One region of the Marinomonas sp. 63XJN7_7_ISO-PGPR-S23-202 genome, then DNA from elsewhere that is predicted to be linked to it. Evidence: predicted binding sites of a transcription regulator. Region 1 holds the regulator's gene; each other region holds the start of a gene.
What was found. The regulator PhoB, encoded in region 1, activates phosphate uptake and scavenging genes when phosphate is short. The targets are predictions, from matches to a motif close to TGTCATANNNNTGTCANA.

Region 2: the regulator PhoB is predicted to act here: its motif matches at 2,116-2,133, upstream of AC0VYG_RS17440 (DUF6482 family protein).
Region 3: the regulator PhoB is predicted to act here: its motif matches at 1,757-1,774, upstream of AC0VYG_RS12265 (PhoX family protein).

What each region holds. Positions count from the first base shown of each region.
Region 1 is NZ_CM149677.1:5,100,268-5,104,749, reverse strand. Features, by position in the region: gene AC0VYG_RS23505 (response regulator) at 1-461, shown strand, start outside; gene phoR (phosphate regulon sensor histidine kinase PhoR) at 638-1,999, opposite strand; gene phoB (phosphate regulon transcriptional regulator PhoB) at 2,009-2,701, opposite strand; gene ubiA (4-hydroxybenzoate octaprenyltransferase) at 2,786-3,643, opposite strand; gene AC0VYG_RS23485 (chorismate--pyruvate lyase family protein) at 3,692-4,222, opposite strand; gene AC0VYG_RS23480 (amino acid ABC transporter ATP-binding protein) at 4,435-4,482, opposite strand, start outside.
Region 2 is NZ_CM149677.1:3,758,018-3,762,499, forward strand. Features, by position in the region: gene AC0VYG_RS17430 (Rieske 2Fe-2S domain-containing protein) at 1-635, opposite strand, end outside; gene AC0VYG_RS17435 (GntR family transcriptional regulator) at 969-1,688, shown strand; gene AC0VYG_RS17440 (DUF6482 family protein) at 1,732-2,031, opposite strand; gene AC0VYG_RS17445 (P-loop NTPase fold protein) at 2,237-2,917, shown strand; gene AC0VYG_RS17450 (FUSC family protein) at 2,996-4,482, opposite strand, start outside.
Region 3 is NZ_CM149677.1:2,649,664-2,654,145, reverse strand. Features, by position in the region: gene AC0VYG_RS12265 (PhoX family protein) at 1-1,653, opposite strand, end outside; gene AC0VYG_RS12260 (hypothetical protein) at 2,007-2,465, shown strand; gene AC0VYG_RS12255 (DUF805 domain-containing protein) at 2,607-3,011, shown strand; gene gcvP (aminomethyl-transferring glycine dehydrogenase) at 3,146-4,482, opposite strand, start outside.

The DNA.
Region 1 (4,482 bases):
TGCAAAGTAAGCTGACCTCACAAAAACCCAGAAGTGCGTCGCCTGCTGGTGGCGTTGCATCGGCATCATTGGATGTCTTGATGGGGTCGGGGAAAACGACTCGTAAGGTTGAGGCGACGAAATTTATCAACCCTGATGCTCCAGTCCCCACGGTGAAAGATGTGAAAATGCCAACCTTGGTGCGCTTTGAAGGCAAGCAATTTCGCTGCATGGTGATTCAATTTAGTAAGCAAGACGCTACCATGCTAATAAAGAGCGATGACGTGATTCCTCAGGTATTGGGACAATCTGTTTTGGATTTAGAGTTTGAGGGCAAGGTCAATCGCCTAAATTATTATGTCCAATCCGTCGCCACCACTGAGAAGAAACATGATTCAACCTTTTTAACCGTTGGTTTAGGGCTGATTGACCAAGATGCTGAAAAAGAAGCGTTTATCAGTAAGCTGTTTGATAGCTTATAGTGTTATTTATTGAACCCTTATCACCCCCTCCCAGCCTCCCCCTTGGTAAGGGGGAGGAGCGAAACAGTTCCCTTTGGTAGGATGAGCCGTAGTTCCCTCCCAGCTCCGTTGGAAGGGGCTGGGTTGAGGAATATCGTGTTCCCTCCCCTTATTTAAGGGGAGGGTTAGGGTGGGGTTTATTGGTCTTTTGCAATAGGTTCTTTGTCATCCTCAACATTTTTTTCTATTGCAGAAAACGCCGGGATATCATCCGTCCGCACACGGTTGGCAGGGAAATGACAAGAGAAGCGACTACCACGGTTGAGTTCGCTAAGGATCTGTAACTTAGCATCATGGTGCATGAGGACATGCTTGACGATGGCTAAACCTAAGCCCGTGCCGCCCGTTTTGGTGCTGCGGCCTTTATCTACGCGGAAAAATCGCTCCGTTAAGCGCGGAATGTATCTTGGGTCTATGCCCAAACCTTGGTCGGCTACTGAAAACACGCCACTAAATTCATTGGATTCCCACTTCACCTTGATGTCACCACCATCTGGCGAGTACTTGATGGCGTTGACCACCAAATTAGAAAACGCACTGTAGAGCTCGTTGTAAGAACCGTACAAACGTGCTTTTTCTGGAATATCAATGTCTAATGTATGCTTGTCAGTAAGCAGTGGTGACGCAATTTTCTTAATCGCCTCTGCCCAAGAAGACACCTCGTGCCAATGCTCTTCCTCCCGTTTATCATTGCTTTCTAAACGCGATAGCAGCAATAAATCTTCGATTAAATGTTCCATGCGCTCCGACTGCTCAGACATGTTGGTGATGCCTTTTTGCATGCTGGCGGGCAGGGAGTCTTGGAACATTTCTAACGTTTCCAAGTAACCTTTGATGACCGTTAAAGGGGTTTTTAGCTCGTGGGAAGCATTGGCGACAAAGTCTTTGCGCATTTCTTCAAGCAGATGCAGTCTTGTGACATCGCGGATAAAAATCAAATGATCATTTTTATCATACAAGGTGGTTTGGACTTCTAAATAAACGCCCTCTTTGGCCGGTGACTTAATCACCAGCGGTTCTCCAAAACGTTTTTGGGTAAAGTAACGAAAAAATTCTGGGTTGCGAACAATATTGGTAATGGGTTGACCACGATCGACTGGGCGCATTAGGCCTAAAAAGTGCCCGGCCGAGTTATTCCACCACTCTAAGTTGCCTTGGTTATCGGCCATAATGACGCCTTCTTTTAGGGCGGCGGTAGAATTCTCGATACGATTCAGGGCTTGGCGCATGCGGCGCTTCGATTTACGCTGCTTTTTCTGTAAACGGTAGACAACATCGAAGATATCTCCCCAGATGCCATCCGATTCAGGAGGCGCACCTCGTCCTGAGTGGCGTAGCCAATAATGAAATTGGTAAAGTTGATACAGCTGCCAATACAATGTTCCCAATAAAAACAAAAGTACAACGGCTTGTAAGTGGTTTATGATAAAACCGATGACGATGCAGGCCAAAAGCCCTAAAGACCAGCGAATTATTGCTCTTCGCCAAACTGCTTTCATATTATATGACTAAGTCCTTTTCGGAGAGAAGCGGTAGCCAGTCCCTCGAACGGTTTGAATCAAAAAGTCATGGCTGCTACCAATGGCTTTACGTAAACGGCGAATATGTACATCAACGGTACGTTCTTCCACATAAACATTACCGCCCCATACCTGATCCAATAATTGTGCCCGTGAATAGGCTCTTTCTTGGTGAGTCATGAGGAATTTTAGCAAGCGGTACTCCGTTGGCCCCATATCAAGTGGCTTGCTGTCAATGGTAACGCGTTGGCTAATAGGATCAAGGGTTAACCCTTCAATTTCTATTGGCTCATCTACCCCTTGAGGGGTGGCTCGACGCAACACGGCTTTCAGTCTGGCAACTAATTCTCGTGGTGAGAAGGGCTTGGTAATGTAATCGTCAGCACCGACTTCCAACCCTTGAATTTTGTTGTCTTCCTCACTTTTCGCCGTCAACATAATGACGGGAATTTCCGCTGTTGCACTGTCTTTTTTAAGGCGACGAGTCAGTTCTATACCACTGCTCCCTGGCATCATCCAGTCGCAGAGAATCAAATCAGGTCGATGGTCGACAATGATTTCGTGGGCTTGTTGACTATTTTCTGCTTCCATATATTCGTATCCCGCCATTTCTAAGGCGACGGCGATCATTTCGCGAATGGAAGACTCATCATCAATGATTAATACTTTTTTACCGGTCACAGGATCTACCCTCATCTCAGGAACGGTTTAATTAAAACGTCTTAGTATGACAGTTATATGAAAATGTCACATATTCGCCATATATTACACAAATAGTAAGCTAGCAGCGATGCCAATAAAGATACAGTAACCAATTCGGTTATTGTCTAAGAAAGCATGGAAGCAGGCTTGTCGGTCACGTTCTTTGGCTTTTTGGTATTGCATCCCAAATAATCCCAAACTGATGATAAGCGACACAAAGTAGATCCAGTTAAGGTGGGCCAATATTCCGATCCAGACCAACAGGGATAACGTCAGACCTTGTAGACAGAGAATAACAAGTAAATCGTATTTGCCGAAAAGGATCGCGGTGGATTTAATGCCGACTTTTAAATCGTCGGGTCGGTCTGTCATGGCATAGTAGGTGTCATAGGCAATGGTCCAGAAGCAGTTTGCCACAAACAGCATCCACAACTTGGGGTCTAGCAGATCCCCGCCTTGGGCGCTGTATGCCATGGGAATCGCCCAAGAGAACGCCAAGCCAAGAAATAACTGGGGCAGGTGGGTGTAGCGCTTCATAAAGGGGTACAGTGCCGCTAGCCCTAAGCCGACGAAAGACAGCAAAATGGTTCGTAAATCGGTACACAGCACTAACAAAAAGCTCAGTACGACCAAAAAGGCGAACAGCCCCAGCGCTTCTTTTTCGGACACACGGCCAGACGGTAAAGGACGATTCTTTGTTCGCTCAACGTGGCCATCGACTTTTCGGTCGGCATAATCATTGATGACACAGCCTGCGGAACGCATGCTAAACACTCCCAGAACAAAAATGACAATAAGATGCCACTGGGGCCAGCCATCGGCCGCTAGCCAAAGGGCCCATAGGGTTGGCCACAGCAAGAGTAGGGAGCCAATAGGACGATTAAAACGCGTTAAGTCGGCGTAATCTTTAAGCTTGTTCATGGGAGTCCATTGATTTAGTCGTCAGAATTAGGCGAAGCCGCCTTTATGTTATGCCATTGTCTCGAAAAATGCTTCACTGACCAAGATACCAGAGCCAAATTGTTGGAAAACAGAGCGTCTTGCCCAGACTTTGGTATGGTGATTGGTAAATAAGCCTTTGGGAAGGGCCGCTACCTCAATAGGGCTGCGTTTAAGTGCCCTATGCTTAAACAAATAACCGCCTAATGGTTTATTGTGCAAATGTTTCACTTGTCGCCAATGACCTCGTAAGGCGTTGGCTGGGATAATGGAGCGGGCGTATATAACGGTTCGACCATCGACTTTTAATAATACCGTGCGAACACGCGCAGCATCGCGTGGCTTCATGTTGAGTCGTCGTTTTTCACGCGGCGTTGCTTTTCCCCAACCATCCTCAATAACCTCTACCGTGAGTTGGCCTCTTTTTTTCAACTCTGCGGTGATGGATTGACTGGTCGTGAGCCAAAACCAAAGTGACGCCGGAATTTGCTGTTTGCTAATTTGTTTTAAGGGTTGCCAACGGTAGTGCAAGGCAAGTGTCAGATGATGATTTAATTGCATGTTAGGCCAATCGTTAAGAGCCCTTTTATCGACACTGGTGTTTCTGCCAGTGCATAAAGGTCTCGATTAGTGACATGGCTATTATATTGAGGTTTCGCAACCTTGTCCCATAGAACAATGCATAAAAAAGCCTCGCCTTTATGTCCAACGTCATGGTGGAACATCGAGGTGAGGCTGTTGATCCTATTTGTTTAGTTAACAGGGAATCAGTATCAATGGTTCAAAATTTGGCTTAGGAACAATTGCGTACGGTCGTGTTG
Region 2 (4,482 bases), 1.3 Mb from region 1:
CCATTAGCTCGAAGAGCGGCTTTCCAGAACGGCGGAGCCATAATTTTTTCCATAAACCGACTGGTAATGACAGTATCGCCTTCTACTTTAGTTGATACAGGTGATTCATCGATTTCTTTTTGACCGATACTGGTGGCGTGTACATAGGTTTCGTGGGTCAAATCCATCAGGTTATCAACCATTAAGCGATAATCGCAATTGATGTGGTATAACCCTCCACCGTAAGCCCATTCTGGGCTAACGGCCCATTCAAGGTGCGGAATCAACTCTTTATCTGCTTTGGTTTGATCGCCTGGCCACACCCAGATGAATCCGTAGCGCTCTTCAACCGCGTAAGATTTCATACAAGGAAAGCCTTGCACACGTTGGAGTGGCATCTCTTTCGTTTTGCCATCCGCGCCCATCTTCAAGCCATGGTAACCACAGACTAACAGTCCATCTTCCACATAACCCAACGATAGAGCAGCCCCACGATGAGGACAAAAGTCCAATACAGCGGCAATCTCATTATCGTGTGAACGATAAAAAGCGATACTTTCACCACAGATCTTGCGCCCTAGCGGTTTGCTGCCAGCTACTTCATCGGACATTGCAGCCACATACCAAGCATTCTTAGGATAAGTTTGTTCTTTCATGTTTTCTCTCCTTTTTATTTTTCTTTTTAAAGCGCCTCACACGACGGCAGTGCACTGAAGCGTCTTATCAGAATACCAAACATTGGATCCAATATAGACAAAATACAGAAAAAATAAAACACATTAATGTAAAATGGATCCAATAATTAATAGGCAAAAATAATGTTTTGCATCACAACAGTTTGATTGATAAGCATTTATTGTATTTTTCTTATTTTTCATCTTTACACTTTTTTTAAGATAAAATGGGCGTACATTACATGGCATTGCATGCAACACTCAGACACAGAACAATAGTAAGCTAACCTCAATCAATACAGATAAAGGACAACCATGAGCAAACCCGGCCAACAAGTTATTAGCCGCCTACGGCAAATGATTCTTTCTGGTGAACTTCCCGCAGGGCAACGCCTTGCCGAAATCCCCACATCGGAAGAGCTAGGTGTCTCTCGAACGCCCGTGCGCATCGCATTTCGGACGTTAGAACAAGAAGGGCTATTAACGAAGCTTCCAAGGCGAGGCTATATCGTTAGGCAAATGACTCAAGAAGAGATAACAGGTTCAATTGAGGTGAGAGGGGTATTAGAAGGCTTGGCGGCACGACAAGCCGCTGAAATTGGGTTATCTGACGCTCATAAGGAAGAGCTAATCTATTTGTTAAAACAAGGGGATGCACTCTTCCTAAATGGCAGCATTGACGAACAGGACCTTGAGAAATATCACGACATCAACAAACGTTTTCATCAAATTATTATTACAGCAAGCCACAACCCTGCCATAGAAGAAGCATTGAGCCGCAATGAACACCTGCCTTTTGCCTCCATCAGTGCGTTAGCGTTTGATAAAAATAACTTATCCCGTGAATATCGACGATTTAACTTTGCTCACATGCAACACCATGCCGCCGTCGACGCCATCATTCATGGACAAGGAAGTCGAGCGGAAGCCATCATGCGAGAACACGCCAATGCCACCCTAGGTTATGCCAAGGTTTTCTGTGAGCAAGAAGGCAATGAAAACGAAATGCAAGTGATTGGTCGAACTAGCCTGTAGACTTTTTTCAACCATCCAATTCATTGCATGACATCGTGGCCATCTAGGACAGGTTAGGATTGCCTAATGACACCTCAAGAACATTACTGCCTTCCCGAACGGGTTGACCAACCATTTCGTCATAGGCACTTTGGTGAACTAACACCATCTTAGCGACTTGTTTGTCTTTAAATAAAGACTGTAAATCCAGCTTATTATGGCTGGTCAAACAGCGCCCTTTATCATTCATCACAAACACTTCTTCGCCATCCAAAACCACCGACACTTGATACAAATTCGACTCAAGGGAATGGATTTTGACCTTATCCAATACAGCAACCTGACTAAGCTCTTCTAGAGTCATAACGTTGTCCTACCTTTCTAGTGAAAAACAAAACCTTCCTAATAGACAGTACGGTGTCATGATGTCACTGGTTTACTTTTTTTGTGTCATATTAATGCAATGTAGACCCGCTTTTTTCAAAGAATAACCCTTCATCTCATGCTATGGTTAAAGTAGGAATACCAAGAAAATAAAAACTATATCCACTAAAAGAGGAGGGTTTCAATTGAATAAAGAGCAGCTGCATAAATTATATGCCTACTCTAGCGATGTCGAACACGCGCTCAAACGCATGCTATGCGCAATTGAAAAGCCTGAGAGAACGCTAGTCGGATTAACAGGAGGCCCAGGGTCGGGGAAAAGCACGTTAGCAAACTATCTTTCATCACGCATGGAAGACATTCAGCCGGGGCAAATGATTTGTCTATCAATGGATGGCTTTCACTACTCAAAAAAAGAGCTCAGTTTACTAGCCAATCCAGAAGAAGCCTTTTCTCGTCGAGGCGCCCCGTGGACATTTAACAGCGCAGCTTTTATTGAGCGCCTAAAAAGAATAAAGCACAGCTACCAAAAAGACGATGTGCCTTGGCCAAGCTTCGATCATCAAGTAGGTGACCCAGTCGAAAATGATTGCCTTATTGCAAAAGACATCAAATTAATCTTCGTGGAAGGCTTGTATTTACTTCACCAAGAAGACGGTTGGGAGGGTTCTACTGGGCTTTTTGACCAACACTGGTTTTTAGACGTTCCTCTTGAGATCGCCATAGAACGCTTAGCCCAGCGACACATGCAAGCATGGGGATACACTCACGCTCAAGCGATATCAAGGATCCAAAACAACGATGGTTTAAATGCCAGCATTGTCGCGAAAAGCAAATCAAGCGCTGACTGGATAATAACCATTTAATCCCCCTGCTTCTTCCAACATAAGCTAACTGAAACCAGTTAGCTTATCTCTCCTGCTCCCCTTATACAGCATAAGTTATCATGCATTCTGGTCCGCAATGTTTTCAGCACTGCGCTCAAAAGTGAGGTTAAGACGAATAAACATGCCTTTGATTGCCTCAACTTGCGCAGACTCCCCTCCAGCGGCAATCAATTCAGCGTAGAGTAGTGCACTCGTTTTGTTAAACTCATCATTATGCTTACCTTTTGTCGCTAATAAAAAGGCATCGGCCAAAGCACTTTGCCATTTATCTAAGGACGCTAGATGTTTACCTACTAATTTTTCACAGATGGAATGCAAACGAATCGAAACGTGACCAAGGTTGAGTGCACTTAAAGCAAGATCCGTAATGGCACGAGATTTAGACCCTTGGTCATAATTGGTTAACCGTAAAAGTCGATCCGCCATGCGTCGGTTATACCAGGCCACAGGCGTCGTTTGTTGATTAATATCCAACAAGTCTTGATAGGTCGCCTTAAAAATTCGATGTACTAATAAATGAACACTCGGCCCTCTTATTAAGTGAAACACCCAAAACAGAATACATACCCCAGTAAAAATAGCCATGGCAGCACTTAAGGTATAATCAATCGAAAAAGGTCGAGTCATCCCCCGACCGGGACTGACTAAAATGGAAAAGGGTATGCAAAAACCCAATCCATAAGGCAAGGTTTGTCGATCAGCAAGCAGTAATAAACCAATAAAATAAGGGCCAGCCAACACAAGAAGAAGAATTTCCAACTGCCCTGAGCTTTGCGACAGAAGGTTAAGAGCATAGAAAAGCGTGACGAACGCAGCCACCACCACACCAATCAACAAACGCTTCAGCACTACACGCAGTATAACAAGCGGGATACGAGCCAACATAATAGAAAAGATGACAGGCAAGATCATAATCATCAAGGCCGCATTCGATCCTGTGCTCACCCAAATAGTGGCGCCAATTAAAAACACCATACTGGTACGAAACCCAGTAATGAGTCCTGCTAATGGATCACGATAAGTTTGCATTCTCGGTTCATTAAGCAACCGACTGTCGCGCTCTTCTAGCGCTCTATAAGCTCGTAATAATATGGTCAAATTCGAGGTAATTTCCGAACCTATACTGATCACGTGCCTCTCAAAAGGTTGGTCAGCATCATTATTGTCTCGAAACTCAGTGAGTTCTCGGCGCAAGGTCTTTACTTGATCTAAGCAATAATCAAAATTATCAGATTCTGCGATCTGAGCAAATGCCGTTCTTAACCGATCAATAAGCTGAGCCAGAGTGGGCGTCATCAATTCATAGTGACGCCGTTGTAGCCGACCAAATATTTGTATCAATGCCAGTAAAGACAGTACTTTCTGACATATCTGGTTAGCCGCTCGGGAGCGCCCCGGCCCATTTGGCCCTTCGAAATTTACCGCACTAGAGTTCTCACTAACGACCCCGAGCGTGGTCATAATGGCATCGATTTGCTGGTGTCGCCCCTCATGAGAGCCTTCTTTATCCAGCTCCGTGACGAGATAGCTTAATGTCTGGTTAA
Region 3 (4,482 bases), 2.5 Mb from region 1:
ATAGGCCCATAAGAAGTTGTTAACATGATTGCCGCTGTCTTCACCAATAAACAAAGTGCGAAGCTTTTCAGAGTACTTGATGTTATCTGGGTTAGCGATACGGTCAGCATGGGCTGTATTGCCGATTGCATCGGCTGTTTTTAGATCTTCACCCGTTAGATTGAATGGGGCGTGCATGTGAACGGATACCCATTCGCTGTCAATGCGGTTGCCATCACTGTCTGTTTGACCGCCTGTTAGCTTGTGCTCGTATACGGCACCGGCTTTTGGCCCCTGAACATGGATGTCATTGCTACCATCCGTCATGGTTTTATAGATGTAAGACATCGCGGAGTAGGCTTTTTTGTCTTTGATATTGACCGTTGTACCTTCCATTTTGGTAAAGCCTAAAGAGCCACCAACAAGTGCCGCATAACGGTGTGTTTCCAAGAAGGCCGCTTCTTTTTCCATACCTGGTTTCAGTTTTACCCAGTTTGGTTTGCCGCCGTAGCCAATCTTTGTGAAGCTTGGGTCTTTTGGGTCTTTATGATGGATTTCCATGATGTCAGAAGATTTGATGCCCGCATCAACCAGACGTTTGATTTCATCGCTGTTGGCTTCGCCCAGTTTGATCCAAGAAATATCACCCGCACCTGGGCCTTCGTTGGAAGTTTGGTGCCATTTTCCTACGTATAACTTACCAGAAGACAAATCACGTGGTTTGTCAGCAATAAACATGAATAGACCGCCATTTGTGGCATCGTCACCCATGATGACGGTGCGTTCATCTGGCATGACTTGAACGAGCTCATGAGAAATGCGGCCCATACAGTAATGCTTGGTGATGGACCCTGTACCGTCTTTGTTGACGGTGACTTCTGGCAGGTGACCATAATTATAAGGTGTGGCCGTGTTTTCATTACCGAATAAATTTTTGCTGTAGGCCTTGAAACGCTTATCATCCATTTTTGATGCGTCAGGCTCATATTCTTCGCTGGAAAGGTGAGTGCCCCATGGTGACAAGCTCGCCCCGCAGGTGATCCATAAACCACCAACACTGGACGTATCAACATTATGATATTTCACCAGTTTCAATTCACCCGTTTCTTGGTTTTGATCCAGTGTTAATACGGCAATAGGAGAGGGGAGACGACCATACATATCATTACCGCCACCGTCACGGGAGGTGTACTCAAATTGAACCACCGCAAATACTGGTTTGCCATAAACGCCAGGTACGTTTGCACCTTCTACCGTTAATAGACTCGAACCATCTGGACAGTCTGAGAAGAATTGGCGATTACCCGCTGTTGGGTCGTTGATTGGACGGTTGTTAATGTCGTAATAGCCACCTGCAACGACTGTACCTCCTTTGCCATCTGGCACTTTGTCGCCAGAGATGAAAAAAGGATGATAGTCTAGTTTAACAAGGCGGCTAGAACCATCTTCGAACTTAAGCTGCATTGCCGAATTGATATAGGTTGTCGCCATGGCGGCTGGGTTGCTTAATGATGGCGCAGTCATTGGGACAAAGCTAACGGAAGCCAATGGAGAGTCTGTGATGTTGTCGGCAAACGCTTTGGAAGTGAATATACCTCCCGCTAGAGGGAGTAAAGGTGCGCCTGCCATAAAGCCAAGCATACGACGACGAGTATTATCAACGGACTGGGTCATTTCTTTGTTCCTCATTGAGTCAGGGAGATACCTGATTGATATGTAGTAGAAATATCGATCTCTGCCCGATCGAATTTATCGCCAATGAGTAGACCACAGTAACAATGACAATTTCATGACAATTTATTTACTATAAAGGCATTTTATTGGGATTTTGTGCATGAAAGTTGTTTTTATTTGCTTATTGTCTTGTCATAAAAGTGCAAGGGTGAGGTTTAAATGTGCAATGGTACTGATTGGATTGTGCTGGTGATGCTTGCTTCATAGAATCAAATCTCACTTTTCATAGAATCGAATCGTTTTTTTTATAGAGGAGATTGTATGTTGCTATTTTTCAATAGAGGTAGGTGAGCATGAAAAAAGTTTTTTTTAAGAAGTTGCAGTCTCTTACTGCCATTCTTGTTTTGAACACAATGCCTGTAAGTTACACGCAGGCGAGTACGGTTTTTTCGACGCAGTCCGTTTCACCAGGTGTTGTGGTGAATGAACGGAGAGAATCTCGAGGCACTTCTTCTCCCCGCGTTACTTTACAGTCCTTGTATTTTCAAAATTCTTTAGATCACATAAAACGTAGTGCCGAGTCTAAAAATGCTACTTACCACGTAGCGCTTGCGATGGTAGAAGAGGCTTATCAGGATCATTTTGATGAAGTGTTAGATGCCTATGAAAAGGCGTTGAAAAACGCGGAATTAAATCAGGATCCTAAACTTATTGCAGAGGCGAAAACATCGGCAAAAACCGAGTTGGCTCATCTGAAGCTAATTCGTAGTAAAAAGCTTGATGAATTTGCCCGTCAGTTTGGAGTGGTATAACGCTTTTTATGGCTTTCTAGACTAGCCTTTGACATTGTTCTCTTTTTTAGTCGTAATTTTTTTAGCGATTAATTCCATGCTGTTATATTCTTTACAGAGCGTTTATCTATCAGCTAACTGAATGAAAAGAGAAGGAAAGGTATGGGTTGGTATCTGGTTGCCTTTAAGAAATATGCTGTGTTTTCAGGTCGTTCGTCTCGCAAAGAGTTTTGGTGTTTTGTTATGAGTAATATGGTTGTCAATCTATTGCTTACTTTCTTGTTTTTTTTGCAATCCTTCTTGTCAAAATCACTGATCACCTTGGACCAATTGATGGTTGTTGTTTTGGCGTTTAATCTTTTGACCTTATTACCAACCATAGGGGCGACCATTCGCCGTCTGCATGATATAAACCGTTCCGGTTGGTTTATTTGTCTAAATGTGATCCCTGTATTTGGAACCCTATTGTTAATCTTTCTCTTATCTATAGAAGGTTCTATTGGCGACAATCGATTTGGCGAAGACCCAAGCTGGATAACATCAAGGAGCGCTCCAATCACAATTTGATAAATTAGATAATCTATTTATTATATTTTTATAAAGGGGGATGCTGGTACTTAAGTACTGGCTTTTGAGTGTGAATAAAAAAGGCAAGCCATATTCTGGCTTGCCTTTTTAGTGTGTTGCATTTAATGCTTAGTTTAGCTTTCGTAGCTGTCGATCGGTGGGCATTCGCAAAACAAGTTACGGTCACCGTAAACGTTGTCGATACGACCAACACTTGGCCAGTATTTACGCCCTTTGATCCAAGGTAATGGGTAGGCTGCTTCTTTTCGCGAATAAGCATGGTTCCATTCCATGTCTAACAGACTGTCTGCTGTGTGCGGAGCATTGACAAGGGGGTTGTCTTCTAAGGGCCATTCACCCGATTGTACTTTACTGATCTCGTTACGAATTTGAATCATGGCGTCACAGAAACGATCAAGCTCTTCTTTGCACTCGGATTCTGTCGGTTCGATCATCAGTGTGCCAGCCACAGGGAAAGACATCGTTGGAGCATGGAAACCAAAGTCCATTAATCGTTTAGCAATGTCTTCTTCGCTAATGCCAGATTCTGCCTTGATTGGACGAATATCGATAATGCATTCATGGGCAACTGTGCCATTTTTGCCTGTGTAAAGCACGGGGTAATGATCGGCTAAACGCTTGGCAATGTAGTTGGCGTTCAAAATGGCGTTAAAGGTTGCATCCCGCAGGCCTTTGTCTCCCATCATTTTGATGTACATCCAAGTAATAACAAGAATGCTTGCGCTACCGTATGGGGCTGCGGAGACCGCGCCATGTTGCTCTGTCATACCCATGACTGGCTCAATGCTATGGCCAGGAAGGAAAGGCGCAAGGTGTGATTTAACACCAATTGGCCCCATGCCTGGGCCACCACCACCATGTGGAATGCAGAAGGTTTTGTGTAGGTTCAGGTGGGAAACATCGCCACCAAATGCGCCTGGAGGAGCAATGCCAACAAGCGCGTTCAAATTGGCGCCATCAATGTATACTTGACCACCGAATTTATGGACAATCTCGCATACTTCGCGAATGTGCTCTTCGAATACACCATGAGTAGATGGATAGGTTGCCATGATGCAGCTTAGTTCAGCAGTGTGCTTTTCTGCCTTCTCGGCGAGGTCGACCAAGTCAATGTTGCCGTCTTCGTCACATTTAACAATCACGACTTTCATGCCAGCCAAAGCAGCAGAAGCAGGGTTTGTACCGTGGGCAGAACTTGGGATCAAGCACACATTTCGATTGTGATCACCTCGTGACTTATGGTATTTGTCGATAGTGAGCAGACCCGCGTATTCCCCTTGAGCGCCAGAATTCGGCTGAAGAGAAATCGTATCGTAACCAGTGGCTTTTGCTAACATGTCGATCAACTCAGACAACAGGGCGTGGTAGCCCGCTGCTTGGTTTTGCGGTGCAAATGGATGGATGCTGCCGAACTCCGCCCACGTGACGGGAATCATTTCAGACGCCGCGT